Regions from separate parts of the Stenotrophomonas sp. 107298_Sma genome, predicted to be linked through region 2. Evidence: riboswitches for the same ligand, from Rfam matches in the RefSeq annotation. Region 2 holds a riboswitch; the other holds the start of a gene.

Region 1 (9,465 bases), 690 kb from region 2:
CTGGAACTGCTGGCGCAGGCGCTGCTGCTGATCGGCCGGCAGTGCATTGAAACGCGCCGCAGCCTGGCGGACGCGTTCACGCTCGCCTTCCGGCAACGCCCGCCACGTGGCGTAGTCGGCACGGCGCTGGCGCTGCTGCTGCGCATCCAGGTGGGCAAACGTCGAAGGTGCCGCGGCCGGCGCCGGTGGCGCCGTCGTGGTTCCGGGCGAGGGCGGTGGCAGCGGCACGTTCACGGTCTGCGGCGTGGCCGACAGCGACAACGGCAGGGCCAGCAGCAGGCTGGCGAACACAGTCTTATTCATCGGCAGCAGCGGTTTCCAGCGTGGCACTGGCCGGCTCCGGCCGGCTCGGCTTGGATTGCGATTCGTCCACCGGCAGCGGGCCGCCAGCGGCCGTCCACGCATACAGGTCGGCATCGGCCACCAGCGGATAGTCGCGGTCGGCCAGCATCATGGCGTCGTCGGCAGCCTGGGCCGGGATCGCATCCGGCGCGGCTTCAACCTTGCTCGGCGGCAGCGCCTCCACCGTGACCGGACCGGCATCGCCCACCACCCCTTCCGGCAGCGGTGCATCGCTGCCGAGCACACGGCCCTGCCAATGGCGCCAGCCCAGCGCGGCGGCCAGCAGCACCGCCACGGTCAGCAACAGGATCAGCGGACCGCGCCAGCGCGGCTTGGCATTCGCACGGCGGCGCTTGCCGTTGGCGGCCGCGCGCTCGTCACGCTGCGGTGCACGCCAGCTGGAGGTCGGGGTTTCACTGTTGGCGGCCGGTGCGGCCGGTTGTTGCAGCTGCTGCAGGCGCTTGGCCGGCAGGTCACGGATGCGCAGCTGCACCTGCTCGGCCAGCTGCCGCCAGGCCGAGGCATCAGGCTGGCCATGGGTATCGCGCGGGCAGGCATCGGCCAGCAATTGCTGGTAGCCGGCCTCGTCCTGGTCGAGCACGCGCATGGCAATGCCTTCATCCAGACTACCGCCTACCCGCAGCAACAGCGCCAGGCGCGGCAGTGGCCCCATCTCACCCAGCGCAGCCAATGGCGGTGCCCACTGGCCGCCCAGCGGTTCGCGTAGCGCCTGGCGCTGGCCCAGCAGGGTCCAGAAGCGGGTCGGCCATTGCGCCATGGGCAGGTCGCTGGCGACGGCGGCAAAGGCGCGCATCACCGCCACCAGGGTCTGTTCGGCACGGGCGGCTTCACCGCACTGCAGTTCAGCCACCACCAGGGCACGGCGTTCGACGCCACGCAGGAACGCCGACAGCGCGCCGGCCGCGGTCGAGGAAACAGGGGCGGGCACAGCCGTCATCGGTTACTCCAAAGGTCTGCCGGCATGATAGCGGCAGGCCATCGGCGCCCGGCAGGACTTGCGCCCGCAGGTACTTCGTGCTGCAGGTTGTGCACAGCACCACGGCCCTCGCACGGGAAACTGCGGCATCCAGCTGAATTCACTCTGTTTCAGCAATGTTTCACACTTAAGTTATTGATTTTACTTGACTTTGAAGTGTGGCTATTTTTTGACCAACCCAAGCGTGAGGCCGTCGCCATCGGCCTCCCGCGCGCCCGCCGACCGTTAACGCACAGTCTTATCCACAGAACATGTGGATAAGACTGAATCTCCAATGGACACCGATATTTAGGTGACATTTATGATTCAACGGGCGTCGCCCGGGCGCCTTCGCGCCTGCCATCCGCGTGCGCATGGCCCGTTACACTGGCCCGATGCTTTCACCGATTCCGACCCTGCAGGTCGCCCTGCCCGTCCCCCTGCCCCGCCTGTTCGACTACCTGTCGCCGGAGGGTGAGGCTCCCGCGGTGGCGGTTGGCTGCCGCCTGAAGGTGCCATTCGGCAACCGCGAGCTGGTCGGCGTGGTGGCCGGCCACGGCCAGACCGACGACGGCCAGGGCCTGCGCCAGGCGCTGGCGTGGTGCGACCCGCAGCCGCTGCTGCAGGGCGAGCTGTGGCAGAGCCTGCAGTGGCTGTCGCGCTATACCCATGCGCCGCTGGGCGAGGTGCTTAGCACCGCTCTGCCTGGCCCGCTGCGCCATGGTGAAGCCCTGCCCGATACCCATCACTGGGGCTGGCAACTGACCGCCGAAGGACACCTGCAGCGCGGGAAGCTGCGCGCTGGCAGCCGCCCCCGGCAACTGGCCGAGCTGCTGGCCGAGGCCACAGTGGACGAAGACGTGCTGGGTGAACGCATGCAGGACTGGCGCACCGCTGCGCGCAGCCTGGCCAAGCGTGAGCTGGCCGAGCGCGTCGCCCTGAGTGTGGCCCCGCAACACGCGCAACCGCTGCCCGGCCCCACCCTCAATCCGGACCAGGCCGAGGCCGTGGCCGCGATCAACGCCACCGAGGGTTTCCAGCCGTTCCTGCTGGATGGCGTGACCGGCAGCGGCAAGACCGAGGTGTACCTGCAGGCGATCATCCATTGCCTGGCACAGGGCAAGCAGGCGCTGGTGCTGGTGCCGGAAATCGGCCTGACTCCGCAGACCCTGGCACGCTTTCGCGGCCGTCTCGGCATCGCCGTGCACGCGCTGCACTCGGGGTTGAATGACAACGAGCGCGCGCGCGTCTGGGCGGCGGCCTCACGAGGCGAGGCACGAGTCATCGTCGGCACCCGCTCGGCGGTGTTCACGCCATTGCCGCAAGCCGGCCTGCTGATCGTCGACGAGGAACACGACGGCAGCTACAAGCAGCAGGACGGCATCCGCTACCACGCGCGCGATTTCGCTCTGGTGCGGGCCAAGGCATTGGGCATCCAGGTGCTGCTGGGCAGCGCCACGCCGTCGCTGGAAACCCTGCACAACGCCTATGCCGGGCGCTACACCCACCTGCGCCTGAAGCAGCGTGCCGGCGACGCACGGCCACCGCGCGTGCGCATCCTGGATGTACGCAAACGGCCGCTGCATGACGGTTTGTCGGCCGACGTACTGGCCGGCATCGGCGAGCATCTCAAGCGCGGCCAGCAGGTGCTGGTATTCAAGAACCGCCGCGGTTACGCGCCGGTGCTGCTGTGCCATGACTGCGGCTGGACCGCGCCCTGCAACCGCTGCGATGCTCCGATGACCGTGCATGGTGGCGGTCGTCGCCTGCAATGCCACCACTGCGGTGCGCGGCAACCGGCACCGCTGGCCTGCCCGGCCTGCGGCAGCCTGGCGCTGCAGCCGCAGGGTATCGGCACCGAACGCCTGGAAGAGCACCTCACTGCGGCCTTCGCCGAATTCCCGGTGGTGCGCATCGACCGCAGCACCACGTCGCGACGCGACGCGCTGGAACAGCAGCTGGCGAAACTGGGCGATCAGCCCGGCATCCTGGTCGGCACGCAGATCCTGGCCAAGGGCCACGACCTGCCCAAGCTGACTCTGGTGGTGGTGGTGGGCATCGACGAAGGGCTGTTCTCGGCCGACTTCCGTGCCAGTGAAAAACTGGCACAGCAGCTGATCCAGGTCGCTGGCCGCGCCGGCCGCGCACGCGATCCCGGCGAAGTCTGGCTGCAGACCCACCATCCCGGGCATCCGTTGCTGGAAACGCTGGTGAGCGGCGGCTACCACCCGTTCGCGCAGGCCGAGTTGAACCAGCGCGAGGCGGCTGGATTCCCACCGTTCGCGCACCTGGCGTTGATGCGCGCCGAAGCCCAGCAGGTGGAGCACGCCAATGCCTTCCTGCTGGCCGCGCGGCAGTTGCTGGGAGAACAGAACGTGGTCGAGGCCTATGGGCCGATGCCGGCGCCGATGCCGCGCCGCGCCGGCTACCAGCGCACCCAGCTGCTGCTGTCTGCGCTGCAGCGGCCGCCGTTGCACGGTGTGCTTTCGCACTTGGTGCCGCAGTTGTACGCGCTGCCGGAAGCACGCAAGGTGCGCTGGTCGCTGGATGTGGACCCGACGGATCTGTATTGAGGGCACGCGGACGGTAGCGCCGGGCCATGCCCGGCGGATTCTGCGCGCACCGCGTCCGCCGGGCATGGCCCGGCGCTACCGTTTCCGCTTACGTCAGCGGCGACATCACGCCGCGCTGGTACGCCGGGCGTTCGCGCAGGCGCGCGTACCAGTCGGCCAGGTGCGGCAGTTCCGGGCGCTGGATCGGCAGTTCGAACCACGCGTAGATCAGCGAGCCGAGTGGGATGTCACCCATCGCGAACGTCTCGCCCGACAGCCACGGCTGCCTGGCCAGCGTGGCGTCGGCCATCGCCAGGTAGTCACCGGCACGCACGATGGCGGCGTTGATCCGTGCTTCGTCGCGGTCCGCCGGGGCGGTGCGCATGATGCCCCAGATCAGGTCGGTGTACAGCGGCGCCATCCGCGAAGTGCTCCAGTCCATCCACTTCTCGGCCTGGGCGCGTTCCATCGGGTCCTCGGCGTACAGCGTGCCCAGCGCGTAACGCGCGCTCAGGTAGCGCACGATGGCGTTCGATTCCCACAGCGGCAGGCCGTGGTCCTCGATCACCGGCACCAGGCTGTTGGGATTCATCGCCTGGTATTCCGGCGTCTGCGTGCCGCCGTGGCTGCCACCGACTTCGATGGACTCATACGGCAGGCCGATCTCCTCGGCGCACCACAGCACCTTGCGGACGTTGCTGGAATTGCGACGGCCCCAGATCTTCAACATGCGGGTTTTCCTTGCTGGCAATGCGAGCGGCAACGATACGCCTGATCGGCATGCGGATGTGCGAGTGGCATGACTCCCTCGCGCACCCGCCGGGCATGGCCCGGCGCTACCGGTTCTTCTGGCGCTACCGGTTCTTCTTCGGCAGCGCGCGCACGTAGGAGGACTTGCCGTCCTTTTTCAGCTCGAACAGGCCAATCGCGGCCAGCAGGTCGCTGAGCTTGCCGTAACCGTAGTTGCGCGGGTCGAACGAGGCCTGGTTGCCGATCTGGCTGCCGACCGGGCCCAGGTGCGACCAGCCATCCTCGCCCTCGGCCGAGGACACCGCGCGTCGCAGCATCTTCACCAGACGCGTATCGCTGCGCATTTCCGCGCCGCTCTTGCGCGGACGCGCATCGTCGTTGGCCACCGGCTCGTTCGGTGCCTGTTCGTTCGATGACTGTTCCGCATCCTGCACGCTGGCATGAGTCTGCCCCAACGCCTCCAGATAGGTGAACTTCGAGCAGGCGTTGACGAACGGCTCCGGCGTCTTCTTTTCGCCGAAGCCATAGACCTTCACGCCATCGGTCAGCAGGCGCATCACCATCGGGGTGAAATCGGCATCGCTGGACACGATGGCGAAGCCATCCAGATTGCGCGCGTACAGCAGGTCCATGGCATCGATCACCATCGCCATGTCCGAAGCATTCTTGCCCTTGCTGTAGGCGAACTGCTGGATCGGACGGATCGCGTACTCGTGCAGCACCGCCTCCCATCCCTTCAACCGTGGGCTCTTCCAGTTGCCATAGGCACGGCGAACGTTGGCCACGCCGTAGCGGGCGACTTCGGCCAGGACCTCGTCGATTTTCGATGCCGGCGCATTGTCGGCGTCGATCAACAGGGCGATGCGCTTTTCCGGTTCGCTCATGGATTCCTCGCGGGCGGTTGCCTGAACCCGAGTATCGCCGATCCGCGCAGGCGCTGACGTGACAACCGCCTGCCGTGCGAAGATGCCAAGCGCTTCCCCCATGCCCCCACTGGAGTGAGTCGATGAGTCGTGAGCGCGTTCCCCACCTGGTTGTTGTCGGCGGCGGTTTTGCCGGTCTCTGGGCCACCCGTGCCCTGGCCCGCGAGCGCATACGCATCACCCTGGTCGACCGCCGCAACCACCATCTGTTCCAGCCGCTGCTGTACCAGGTGGCCACCGCCGGCCTGTCCGCGCCGGATATCGCCGCACCGCTGCGCCACATCCTCGGCCACCAGCGCAATGTGGAAGTCCGTCTCGGCGAAGTGGTCACCATCGACAAGCAGGCCCGACAGATCCGCATGGCCGATGGCAGCACGCTGGACTACGACACCCTGCTGCTGGCCACGGGCGCCACCCACGCCTACTTCGGCAACGACCAGTGGGCCGATGATGCCCCCGGCCTGAAGACCCTGGACGATGCCATCGCGCTGCGCCGCAAGCTGTTGCTGGCGTTCGAACGTGCCGAGGCCGAACCGGACCCGGCGAAGAAGGCGGCGTGGCTGAGCTTCGCCGTGGTCGGCGGTGGCCCCACCGGTGTTGAACTGGCCGGCACCCTGGCAGAGATCGCACGGCATACGCTGCGCAACGAGTTCCGCCATATCGATCCGGCCAGCGCCAAGGTGCGGCTGGTCGAAGCTGGCCCACGCGTGTTGTCTTCGTTCCCGGAAGTGCTTTCGCTGAAGGCACGCCGACAACTGGAGAAACTGGGCGTGGAAGTGCTGACCGGCACCCCGGTGAGCGACATCGACAGCCAGGGCTTCAAGCTCGGCGATCAATTCGTGCCGGCACGCACGGTGGTATGGGCCGCCGGTGTGGCTGCTTCACCGCTGGCGCGTACACTGGACGTGCCGCTGGACCGCGCCGGCCGCGTGCAGGTGCAACCCGACCTGACACTGCCTGGCCATCCGGAGCTGTTCGTGGCCGGCGATCTGGCCGTGCTGAACCAGGCCAACGGCAAGCCGGTACCCGGCGTTGCGCCCGCCGCCAAGCAGATGGGCAAGTACGTGGCCGAGGTGCTCCGCGCGCGCCTGCACGACAAGCCGGCGCCAGGTCCCTTCAAGTACGCCGACTTCGGCAACCTCGCCACCATCGGCCGCATGGCTGCAATCGTGCACTTGGGCAGGCTGCAGCTCTCGGGCATCCTCGCCTGGTGGTTCTGGCTGGCCGCGCACGTGTTCTTCCTGATCGGTTTCCGCAACCGCATCGTGGTGCTGCTGAACTGGGCCGTGGCGTACTGGAGCTACCAGCGCAGCGCGCGCATCATCTTCGGTGATGACCAGGAAGACCGGCGGCCGAGGCGCTAGGGCCGCACGCATGTTCCTGTAGAGCCGAGCCCATGCTCGGCTCACGGCGCCTTCGGCTTCGGGTACCACAGCGCGTTGACGATCACCCAGCCCTGCTCGAAGCGGCCCATGTGGAAGTAGTCGACGAACCACGGCGTTTCCAGCCGCACCGATGCGGCGTTGCCGGTCACGTCCAGCACCGTGCAGCGGCGATCCCATTGATCTTTCGGGGTCTTCAACGCGCCCTGCTTCGTCAACGCAACCAGCTCTTCCTTCGACATCCGGCGCAGGCCCAGGCGTTCGTCCGGTGTATCACCGAGCACCGCACGTTTGGCCAGGTCCGGATGCAGGGAACGGGCGACGCGCTGCGGGTCGGCCTCCAGCTGGCCATCCACGTAGTCATGGCAGGTGGCTTCGATGGCTGCGATCGTGGCGGCGTCGGCGGCAGGGCTTGCTGCTGCGGAAAGTGCGAACAACAGGGCAACGGTGGACATCCGGGTCTCCAGCGCTGAAGGCTGGGCGATCATGGCATGGCCGGATGCGCCCCATCCACGCATGGCGTGGATCTACTGCAACAGCCAGGCCAGTTTGCGTTCGCGCGGCTGCCGCTTGAGCTCCCATTCGGCACGTGAGGCCGCTGCTCGGTCCGGGTACTCGCGCACCGCCAGGACCCGCAGTGGTGGCCGCGACCGGGTGTAACGCGCGCCCTTTCCGGCCTGGTGGGCAGCGAAACGCGCGTCCACGTCGGTGCTGATGCCGGCGTAGTAGCTGCCATCGCGGCATTCGAGCAGGTACAGGAACCACGGGCGGAGGGACGGTGCCATGCCCGGATTATGCCGTGCTGCACTGCAGCGGATATACTGGCGCCCGAATGCAGGAGAGAGGCGCCGCGCTGGCGCCCGCCGAAGGCGCAGGCTCCCATGATCGCTCAGGCCGGTGGGCTGGAATCCCACCAACCATGCATTCGACTCGCCGAGCTGGAGAGAGGTCACCGGGCACGCCCGGGACGATCCGCCGAAGGGGCACGCGGCCCATGCCGCTGAACTCTCAGGCAAAAGGACAGCGGGAGCGGCACCGGTCATCGTCATCCCGTCATTGCGCAGGCAATGGCGATAGTGGCGCATGGCCGGCCCCACCGCGCCCGGAGCCTGTCCCATGCTGTTGTCCATCATCTACCTGATCGCCATTTCCGCCGAAGCCATGACCGGCGCGCTGTCCGCCGGCCGCCGCCGCATGGACCTGTTCGGTGTGGTCATGATCGCCTGCGTCACCGCCCTCGGCGGCGGATCACTGCGCGACATCCTGCTCGGCCACTATCCGCTGGGCTGGGTGAAGCATCCCGAGTACCTGGGCTTCACCGTGTGTGCGGCGCTGATCGCCACCTGGGTCGCACGCTGGATGCACCACTTCCGCCGCACCTTCCTGGTGCTCGATGGCCTGGGCCTGATCGCCTTCACCCTGATCGGCTGCTCGATCGCGCGTGAGGCCGGCCATGCCATGCCGATCGTGCTGATTGCCGGCATGCTGACAGGCGCCTTCGGCGGCGTGCTGCGCGACATCCTCTGCAACGAGGTGCCGCTGATCTTCCAGAAAGAGCTGTACGCGATCATCGCGCTGCTGACCGGCGCGGCCTACCTGTTGCTGCTGCACTGGGGCGTGGCCGACGCTACCGCGATCCTGTGCTGCCTGGGCGGCGGCTTCGCGCTGCGCCTGCTGGCGATCCACTACCGCTGGGAAATGCCGAAGTTCGTCTATCACGACGAAGTGCATTGATTGCTTGATGGTAGTGCCGGCCGCTGGCCGGAAACACGGCACACGCCCGCAGATTCCAGCCGGTTGCAGGCCGGCGGCCGGCACTACCGATTGCGTTGCATGACGTTGGTCATGCGGCATTGGCCGGGGTGATTGGCTACCATTGTCGCCCCGTCGCTGCCGCGACGGCATCCAGCCACGCCGCGCCCGCGGCCCCGCCAGACACTCCCTCCCCGCTGCCCGTGGTGCCGTGAACGCACCGACGGGCCCGCATGTCCCTGCGCGCGCAGGGCGCAGGATGCCCCATGTCTGTCGCCGAAAACTCCCGCTTCCGTCGTGCCCGCCCGTTGCTGATCATGCTGGGCGTTGCCCTTGCCGGCGGCCTGCTGTGGGGGTTCTGGCCACGCACGGAGGCCGGTGCCGGCGACGATGCACCCGGCAAGACGGTACCCGTGCGCATCGCCCGCGCCAGCGCCGAGCCGCTGGTACTGCGCCTGAAGGCGGTCGGTACGGTCACGCCGCTGCACAGCGTGGTGGTACGCAGCCGTGTGGATGGCGAACTGCTGCGACTGCATTTCCAGGAAGGCCAGCAGGTGAAGGCCGGCGATCTGCTGGCGCAGATCGACCCGCGCCCGTATGAAGTGAAGCTGGCGCAGGCCAAGGGCACCCAGCAACAGAACCTGGCCGAGCTGGAGAACGCCGAGCGCCAGCTGCAGCGCTACCGCGAACTGCAGAAGCAGAACTACGTGTCCGGGCAGGAACTGAGCGACCAGCAGAGCAAGGTGCGCCAGCTGCAGGGCCGCCGCCTCAGCGATCAGGCGTCTGTT
Region 2 (9,465 bases):
AGGAAGTCTTCCAGCAAGGTCGGCCCACGCGGCCCCTGGCGCAGGGAATTCTGGTTGTCGGCGACAGGGATGCCCTGGTTGCTGGTCAGTACCGGATGGGCGCCTCCTGCCAGCTGATGCAGTTCATCGCCCTGGCCGCGGCTGTCACGGTCGGCGGAGGGAGTGACGGGAGCGCGCTTGCCGGTCGGCTTGCTGGCGGCCATGGAGGTTCTCCTGGAGCGGGTAGGGGCAGACTCCGGACACTGGCGCGGGTGGCGTTAATCCCCAGTCCCCTGGGGGTGAACGCGCAGGGAAATCGGCGGCTCGGGTATGCTTGCCGCATGCGAGTCGAACCCGCCGACATCGAAGCCCTGTTCGACGCCATTCCGGACGTGCTGTTCTTCATGAAGGACCGCCAGGGCCGCTACACCTACGTCAACCAGACCATGCTGCGACGGCTGGGCCTGCGTGCGCGCAAGGACGTGATCGGCCGTACCGCGGCCGAGATCTACCCGACCGGCCTCAGTGCGGATTACGTCGACCAGGACGCCCGTGTGCTGTCCGGCGAGGTGATCGAGAACCTTATGGAGCTGCACCTGTTCGCCAACCGCGAACCGGGCTGGTGCCTGACCTGCAAGCGCCCGCTGGTGGTCGACGGGGCGATCGAGGGCCTGATCGGCATTTCCCGGGACCTTGGCCAGAAGGACAGCCTGGGCACCCAGTACGAGCAGCTGCGACTGGCCCTGGCCCACCTCAATGCGCACTACGCCGAGAACGTACGCATGCAGACCCTGCTGGACATCACCGGCTTCTCGCTGTCCAAGCTTGAACGCAGTTTCCGCAAGGTGTTCCAGATGACCCCGCAGCAGGTGCTGACCCGGCTGCGGATCCAGATGGCCATGCACCTGCTGCACGGCGACGACAGCATCGCCTGCATCGGCCAGGCCTGCGGTTTCAGCGACCAGAGCGCCTTTACCCGCAAGTTCAAGGCTGAAACCGGTTTCTCGCCGCGCGCCTATCGCGCCCGTATCGGTGGGAACGTCGGCGAGCCAGCGCTGGCCTGAGCCGCCTGCTGCGCTGTGCCTATCCCCGTGGGCATGGGACAGGGTAAGGTGTCGCCCCTGTAGCCGCCGCCAGCCCTGCCGATGCCCAACTCGATTCCGACCGCTTCGCCGTCCCGCCTCGGGCACTCGCTCAAGCCCCGCCAGCTGATCATGATGGGCCTGGGCAGCGCCATCGGCGCCGGCCTGTTCCTCGGCTCGGGCGTGGGTGTGCAGGCGGCCGGTCCGGCGGTGCTGGTGTCGTATCTGGTGGCTGGCGCGCTGGTGATCATCGTAATGAACGCGCTGGGCGAAATGGCGGCGGCCAAACCGACCAGTGGTGCGTTCTCGGTATATGCGGCCGACGCCATGGGCGCTACCGCCGGCGCTACCGTGGGCTGGCTGTGGTGGGTGCAGCTGGTGATCGTGATCGCCGCCGAGGCCGTCGGTGCAGCCGGGCTGCTGGCCTCGGTCTGGCCGGTGATACCGGTGCCGATGGCGGCACTGGCCTTCATGCTGTTCTTCACCGCGATCAACCTGCTCGGAGTGAAGAACTTCGGCGAGTTCGAATTCTGGTTCGCCATCCTCAAGGTGGCGGCGATCCTGGCCTTCATCGCCATCGGCGTGGCGCTGCTGATGGGCTGGCTGCCGCAGGTGGCCTCGCCGGGCCTGAGCAACTTCACCGAGCATGGCGGCTTCGCGCCGAAGGGGCTGGCCGGTATTGGCGCGGCACTGCTGGTTGTCGTTTTTGCCTTTGGCGGCACCGAGATCGTGGCGGTCGCCGCAGCCGAAACCGAAGATCCCGAGCGCAGCATCGCCCGTGCCATCCGCACCGTGGCCTGGCGCATCCTGGTGTTCTACATCGGTTCCCTGAGCGTGATCATCGCCGTGGTGCCGTGGACCAGCGAGGCGCTGAAGTCGCCGTTCGCTGCGGTGCTGGATATCGCCCGCATCCCGGGCGCAGGTACGGCCATCACCCTGATCGCCGTGATCGCGCTGCTGTCGGCGCTCAATGCCAACCTCTACGGCGCCTCGCGCATGATGTATTCGCTGGCGCAGCGTCGTGAAGCGCCGGCCGTGCTCGGCTGGACCGACCCGCGCCAGGTGCCGGTGATCGCCGTGCTGGCCAGCGTGCTGTTCGGCTTTGCCGCCACGGTGATGGAGCTGCTGTTCCCGGACCGCGTACTGCCGGTGCTGCTGAACATCGTCGGTTCCACCTGCCTGCTGGTGTGGACGCTGTCGCTGGTCTCGCAGTTGGTGCTGCGCCGCCGCGCCGACCGCCTCGGCACCCGCCTGCCGTTCCGCATGGCCGGTTTCCCATGGCTGACCGTCTGTGCGCTGGGCATCCTGGCACTGATCTTCGGCCTGCTGCTGAGCGAGTCGCATACCCGGCTGCAGTTCCTGTCGATGGTGGCGCTGACCGCCACGATCGCCGCCGGCAGTGCCATCGCACGGCGCATGCGCGAGGCGTGACTGAAGCTGCCGGCCAGCGGCCGGCACTACCACGGGGGCTGCACATCCGCCGTGCCATCCTGATCGCGTGGGCCGCCAGCGGCCCGTCGACCAGGAGTACCGCATGCTGCGCAGTCGCCCCTTCCTGATGTTCACCGGCCAGGCCGAGGCCGCCCTGGCCCTGTACGCCGAAGCCTTCGCCGATTTCCGCCTGCTGGCAATGCAGCGCCATCCGGAAGGCCCGGGAGCGGGCGTGCCGGGGCAGGTGCGCCAGGCCATCTTCCTGCTCGGCGGCACCCATTACCTGTGCTTTGACAGCCTGGACGTGCACGATTTCACCTTCTCGCCGTCGATCTCGCTGTTCGTGGAGTGCTCCGGCGCCGAACAGTTCGAGCGTGCCGCGCGGGTGCTGGGCGAGGGCGGTCACTGGTTGATGCCGGTGGGCGACTATGACTTCAGCAACCGCTATGGCTGGGTGCAGGATCGCTTCGGCGTGTCGTGGCAGTTGAGCCTGGGGCAGATGCCGGACCCGTGACCGGATGTTTGTGGGTGTGGGCCTTGGTCCATACGCCCTTATGAAAACGGCCCGCTTGCGCGGGCCGTTTTCTTTACCGATGCAGCGAGGAATCAAGCCTCGACTTCATCATCCTTGTAGGCATCGACCGGGATACAGGCGCACATCACGTTCTTGTCGCCGTACACGTTGTCGACGCGAGCCACCGGCGGCCAGTACTTCTGCAGCTTCAGGCTCGGCAGCGGGAACGCAGCCAGTTCACGCGGGTAGGCGTGGGTCCACTCGCTGGCGGTCACCGCGGTGGCAGTGTGCGGCGCGTTCTTCAGCGGGTTGTCCTCGCGGTCCAGGCGGCCGTCTTCGATCGCGGTGATCTCTTCGCGGATCTGGATCATCGCGTCGATGAAGCGATCCAGCTCATGCAGCGATTCGCTTTCGGTCGGTTCGACCATCAGCGTTCCGGCCACCGGGAAGCTCAGGGTCGGGGCATGGAAGCCGAAGTCGATCAGGCGCTTGGCCACGTCTTCGGCACCGATGCCGCTGGTCTTCTCCAGCGGGCGCACGTCCAGGATGCACTCGTGTGCCACCAGGCCGTTGCGGCCGGTGTACAGGGTCTTGAAGTGCGGAGCCAGGCGCTTGGCGATGTAGTTGGCGTTGAGCTGGGCGACCTGGGTGGCCTTGCGCAGGCCTTCGGTACCCATCATCGCGATGTACATCCAGCTGATCGGCAGGATCGAGGCGCTGCCGAAGCTGGCCGCGCTGACCATGCCGACCGGGCCGTGGTCCCCCAGCTTTCCCGGCAGGAACGGCGCCAGGTGCTCCTTGACCGCGCACGGGCCAACGCCCGGGCCGCCGCCGCCGTGCGGGATGCAGAAGGTCTTGTGCAGGTTCAGGTGGGAAACGTCCGAACCCCACTTGCCCGGCTTGGCCACGCCGACCAGAGCGTTCATGTTGGCACCGTCGGTGTACACCTGGCCGCCGTGCTTGTGGATGATCTCGCAGATCTCCACCACCTCTTCCTCGAACACGCCGTGCGTGGACGGGTAGGTCATCATGATCGCGGCCAGGCGGTCGCTGTACTTCTCGGCGTTGAGGCGGATGTCCTCGACGTCGACGTTACCGTTGGCGTCGGTCTTGGTCACCACCACCTTCATGCCGCACATCTGCGCCGAGGCCGGGTTGGTGCCGTGCGCCGAGTCCGGGATAAGGCAGATGTCACGATGGTCTTCGCCGCGCGAACGGTGGTAGGCACGGATCGCCAGCAGGCCGGCATACTCGCCCTGCGCGCCGGAGTTCGGCTGCAGGCTCACTGCGTCGTAGCCGGTGCATTCGACCAGCATCGCTTCCAGCGAGTCGATCAGTTCCTTGTAGCCCAGCGCCTGATCGGCCGGCACCAGCGGATGGATCTGCGAGAACTCCGGCCAGGTCACCGGGATCATCTCGGCGGTGGCATTGAGCTTCATGGTGCACGAGCCCAGCGGGATCATCGTGCGGTCCATCGCCAGGTCCTTGTCGGCCAGCGAGCGCAGGTAGCGCAGCAGCTCGTGCTCGCTGTGGTGGGTGTTGAATACCGGGTGGGTCAGGAATTCAGACTGGCGCAGCAGGCCGGCCGGCAGGGCGTCGGCGGTGCTGGCATCCAGTGCGTCCACGTCCAGCGAAGCACCGAACACGGCAGCCACGGCCACGATGTCGGCGCGGGTGGTGGTTTCGTCCAGGCTGATGCCGACCGAGTCGCTGTCGATCGCACGCAGGTTGTAACCGGCGGCACGGGCCTTGGCGTGGATCTCATCGGCGTGCACGCCGGTGACATGCAGGGTGTCGAAGAAGTCACCACCGACCTGCACGCCGGCCTTGCGCAGTGCCGCAGCCAGGATCGAAGCCAGGCGGTGGGTGCGGCGCGCGATGCGGGTCAGGCCTTCCGGGCCGTGGTAGACGGCATACATCGAGGCCATCACCGCCAGCAGCACCTGCGCGGTGCAGATGTTGGAGGTGGCCTTCTCGCGACGGATGTGCTGCTCGCGGGTCTGCAGGGTCAGGCGGTAGGCCGGGTTGCCCTGCGCGTCGATCGAGACGCCGATCAGGCGGCCCGGCATCGAACGCTTGTAGGCGTCACGGCAGGCCATGAACGCAGCGTGCGGGCCACCGAAGCCGAACGGCACGCCGAAACGCTGGCTGTTGCCGACGACGATGTCCGCGCCCCATTCGCCGGGGGCGGCCAGCAGGGTCAGCGCCAGCAGGTCGGTGGCAACCGCCACCAGGCCGCCGCGTGCGTGCACGGCATCGACCAGCGCCTTGTAATCGCCCACCTGGCCGAAGGTATCCGGGTACTGCAGCAGCAGGCCGAAGCCGTCCGCTTCCAGCGCTTCGGCCGGCGTGCCCACGCGCAGCACGATGCCCATCGGTTCGGCGCGGGTGCGCAGCAGTTCCAGCGTCTGCGGGTGTACGGCGTCGTGCACGAAGAAGGTGTCCGACTTCGACTTGGCCGAACGCTTGGCCAGGGTCATCGCTTCGGCGGCGGCGGTCGCTTCGTCCAGCAGCGAGGCGTTGGCGATTTCCATGCCGGTCAGGTCGGCGCACAGGGTCTGGAAGTTGATCAGCGCTTCCATGCGGCCCTGCGAGATTTCCGCCTGGTACGGGGTGTAGGCGGTGTACCAGGCCGGGTTTTCCAGGATGTTGCGCAGGATCACGTTCGGCGTGTGGGTGCCGTAGTAGCCCTGGCCGATGAAGCTGCGCAGTACGGTGTTCTTGTCGGCGATCGCGCGGATCTTCGCCAGCGCCTGCACTTCGGTGATCGACTCCGGCAGCGCCAGCGGTGCCGGCGACTTGATCTTGGCCGGCACAATGGCATCGGTCATCGCATCCAGCGAGGCGTGGCCGATGACGCCGAGCATCTGCGCGATCTCGGCATCGTTGGGGCCGATGTGGCGCTCGACGAAGGCCGAATGATGCTCGAGCTCACGCAGGGAAGGGGTGTTCTGGGACATGGCGAAGGATCCGTCAGGAAAGGGCACACGCACGGGCACAAGCCGCCGGTCGGCGGTCTGCGGGGCGCCCCTCTGTCCTTTTGCCTGAGAGTTTGAAAGCGCGGCGGACCGCTGCTTCTTGCCCCTTCGGCGCCGGATTGAACCGGTCTCTCCAGAGTTCTGTTACGGGTGGTATCGGGCCTGAGCGATTACGGGCGTTGCGCCTTCGGCAGCGGTGTTCCGCTTCTCCCACCGTGTTGCCCGCCGATTATAGCCCGTTGCGCGCCGGCCGGCCGCTCCCGGGAGGCGCCGCTGCGCCTGAATGGCCGATGGCCCGGCCGTGCGTTTTGTGCATCCGTGCATGGCGCGGGGCGCAATCCCCACCTATGATGGGCGGATACCCGAATTCATCTGGCGCTGTCCCTGTTTCAGGGGACTGGCGCCCGCCGTGCGTGCCGCGCATGGCCCTGCCGGACGCCTCTCCATGACCGCCGCTGTTGCTCCCTCCACCCGCCGCATGGCCCTGCTGCTTGCTGGCCTGGCCATGTTCGGTCCGTTCTCGATCGACACCATCTTCCCGGCGTTCCCGCAGCTGGCCCAGCGCCTGGCGGTGGACGAAGTGGCGGTGCAGCAGACCATCAGCGTGTACCTGCTGTTCTACGGCCTGATGAGCCTGGCCCATGGACCGCTGTCCGACGCCTGGGGCCGCAAGCGGGTGATCCTCGGCGGTCTGGTGATCTTCGTCGGCGCCTCGGTGGGCTGTGCATTGTCTACCGACCTGACCACGCTGCTGGCGTTCCGCGCACTGCAGGGCCTGTCGGCAGGTGTCGGCATGATCGTCGGCCGAGCGGTGATCCGCGACCTGTACCACGGCCACGACGCGCAGCGGCTGATGAGCCAGGTGTCGATGCTGTTCGGTATCGCCCCGGCGATCGCCCCGATCATCGGTGGCTGGATCCTGCTCAGCGGCGCTGGCTGGCCGTTGATCTTCTGGTTCCTGGTGGTGTTCGCGCTGGTGCTGCTGGCGGCCACTGCACGCTACCTGCCGGAAACCCATCCGGTCGAGGCGCGCGTGCCGTTGTCACCGCGCGTGCTGCTGCGCGACTACGTGCGCATCGGCTTCAATCCGCGTTTCCTGCGCCTGGCGCTGGCCGGCAGCATCGGCTTCGGTGGCGTGTTCCTGTACATCTCCTCGGCGCCTGTGTTCGTGATGCAGCACCTGCACCTGGGCGAGGGCGGCTTCGCCTGGCTGTTCATTCCCACCATCGGCGGCATGACCACCGGCTCGTTCCTGTCCGGGCGCATGGCCGGGCACAGCAGCCCCACGCGACAGGTCTCCATCGGTTTCGGCCTGTGTGCGCTGTCGGTGCTGCTGAACATCGGCTACGTCGGCCTGGCACCACAGTTCGCACTGCCGTGGGCGGTGATGCCGATCTTCCTGGGCGGCATGGGCATGGCGCTGATCTTCCCGATCCTGGCGCTGGCGGTGCTGGACATGTATCCGCACCAGCGTGGCCTGGCGTCCTCGCTGCAGGCCTTCGTGCAGCTGATGATCAGCACCGTGGTGGCCGGCGTGGTGTCGCCGCTGCTCAGCGCCAGCCCGCTGCACCTGGCACTGGGCCAGGCCGCGTTCTTTGGCGCCGGCTTCGTGTTCTGGTACTGGGAACACCAGCGCGAGCGCGCGGCGCAGGCAGCCTGCACGGGTCATTGAGCAGCGTGCAGGGGTAGAGCTGGCGGGGATGCCGGCACATCCTTGCAGCCGCGGACAACCGGACTAGGCTGGGCATTCCAGCCAGCCGGTGCGTGGATGCACGACAGCCAGCCAATCCGATGTCGTCGCATGAGGTACCCCCATGGCTGCGCAGCAGACCTACCGCCTGTTCGAGGTGGCGCTGAAGGAGCGCCGCGTTCTTTCCCCTTCCCTGGACCGCATGGTGTTCACCGGTGCCGACGTGGCGCGGATGAAGACCGAAGGCCCGGACCAGCGGATCAAGGTGTTCTTCCCCTTGCCCGGCCAGGAGGTGCCACAGGTGCCCAGCGGCGAGGACTGGTATCCGCGCTACCGGGCCCTGCCTGATGAGCTGCGGCCGCCGATGCGCACCTACACCATCCGCCAGCTGCGTGCCGAGCAGGGCGAGGTCGACGTTGATTTCGTCATCCACGGCGTGACCGGGCCCGCTTCGCGCTGGGCCATGCATGCGCGGCCGGGTGACCGTGTCGTGCTGCTGGCCCCCGATGCCGACTGTGCCGACAGCAGCGAAGGTTGGGAATGGAAGCCGCCGGCCGGTGTCGGCCAGGTACTGCTGGTGGCCGATGAGACGGCGTTGCCTGCGGTGGCGGGCATCCTGGAGGAACTGGCGGCCATGCCTGATCCGCCGCGCACGCTGGCATTGCTGGAAGTGGCCCAGGCCGGCGACGCGGTGCCGTTGAAAGCGCCGGACACCGCCGAGCTGGTGTGGTTGCCGCGTGGGCAGGCCGCCTATGGCCAGCCGCTGCTGCAGGCGGTCCAGGAACGGCTGGCAGCGACCTCGAGCGTGGCTGCCGGCGATGCGCTGGAAGAGATCGATGTCGACGCGCAGATCCTGTGGGAGCAGGCCGATGCCAGCGTGGCCGGACCGCTGTATGCCTGGGTGGCCGGCGAGGCGGGTGCGGTCATGGCGATCCGCCGCCATCTGGTGCGTGACTGCGGGCTGGACCGCCGCGCCATCACCTTCATGGGCTACTGGCGGCACGGCAAAGTGCTGGACTGAGCGTTGGCGTGAAGCGGTGCTGCGGGCGGGGTGCGTTATCCTTGCGCCCCCCTCGCAGCGGTACCGCATCATGTCCACCAGCTCCAAGATCCGCCGCGACCAGCGCCGTCGCCAGGAAAAGCAGGCCGCCAACAAGGCAGCCGCGCAGGCCTCGCCGGTGGAGCCGCATGCCGAACTGCGCGACCCGCAGCGTACGCTGCTGGCCGGTATCGTCCGGCGCGATGGCGAATGGGTGCTGGGCATGGATGGCCGCATCGCCGGCCAGAGCGAGAGTGCTGCCCAGGTGCTGGCCTTGATCATGCAGGCCGGCGAACTGCACGAACGCAACGGCACGCCGGTGCGCCTGGTGTACTCGGATGCACTGCGTGATGCTGCGCAGGCCGAAGCGAAGGAAAAGGGCCAGACCTTCGAGGAATTCAAGGCCGAACTGGCCGCAGCGATGGCCGCGAAGAAGAACAGCTGACAGGCATTTCGGTAGAGCCGGCCGCTGGCCGGCTGCCCGTTGGGTCTTCATCGCGTAGTTGCCGGACAGCGGCCGGCACTACCAGAAAGGGGCGGATCCTCGCGGATCCGCCCCTTTTTTCATTTCGCCGCCGGTGCCGCGTTGGCCTGCCAGCCGCACATCTGGCCTTCGTTCTGCTGCTTCAGCCATTCGTTGACCGGGCTGAAGTACTCGATCATCGGGCCGGCATCGAGCTTGTCGGTGCCGGTCAGTTCCTTCAGCGTGGCCTGCCACGGCTGGCTGGCACCCTTGCTCAGCATCGCCCAGT

What was found. A riboswitch is a leader RNA that binds a small molecule or an ion and turns the genes downstream of it on or off. The one in region 2 is predicted to bind glycine.
Region 1: it holds a riboswitch for glycine, as region 2 does, so the genes downstream of both, ACZK2G_RS19355 (trimeric intracellular cation channel family protein) here and gcvP (aminomethyl-transferring glycine dehydrogenase) in region 2, are expected to answer to the same signal.

What each region holds. Positions count from the first base shown of each region.
Region 1 is NZ_CM151094.1:4,166,578-4,176,042, forward strand. Features, by position in the region: gene ACZK2G_RS19315 (DUF3106 domain-containing protein) at 1-303, opposite strand, end outside; gene ACZK2G_RS19320 (hypothetical protein) at 296-1,300, opposite strand; gene ACZK2G_RS19325 (primosomal protein N') at 1,714-3,891, shown strand; gene ACZK2G_RS19330 (glutathione S-transferase family protein) at 3,980-4,600, opposite strand; gene ACZK2G_RS19335 (NYN domain-containing protein) at 4,725-5,504, opposite strand; gene ACZK2G_RS19340 (NAD(P)/FAD-dependent oxidoreductase) at 5,627-6,907, shown strand; gene ACZK2G_RS19345 (nuclear transport factor 2 family protein) at 6,949-7,380, opposite strand; gene ACZK2G_RS19350 (GIY-YIG nuclease family protein) at 7,453-7,710, opposite strand; glycine riboswitch at 7,751-7,840, shown strand; glycine riboswitch at 7,854-7,957, shown strand; gene ACZK2G_RS19355 (trimeric intracellular cation channel family protein) at 8,042-8,659, shown strand; gene ACZK2G_RS19360 (MdtA/MuxA family multidrug efflux RND transporter periplasmic adaptor subunit) at 8,944-9,465, shown strand, end outside.
Region 2 is NZ_CM151094.1:3,472,061-3,481,525, reverse strand. Features, by position in the region: gene ACZK2G_RS16365 (catalase) at 1-203, opposite strand, end outside; gene ACZK2G_RS16360 (AraC family transcriptional regulator) at 321-1,043, shown strand; gene ACZK2G_RS16355 (amino acid permease) at 1,125-2,492, shown strand; gene ACZK2G_RS16350 (VOC family protein) at 2,596-3,006, shown strand; gene gcvP (aminomethyl-transferring glycine dehydrogenase) at 3,099-5,966, opposite strand; glycine riboswitch at 6,029-6,131, opposite strand; gene ACZK2G_RS16340 (multidrug effflux MFS transporter) at 6,430-7,656, shown strand; gene ACZK2G_RS16335 (siderophore-interacting protein) at 7,799-8,695, shown strand; gene ACZK2G_RS16330 (hypothetical protein) at 8,766-9,158, shown strand; gene ACZK2G_RS16325 (M2 family metallopeptidase) at 9,278-9,465, opposite strand, start outside.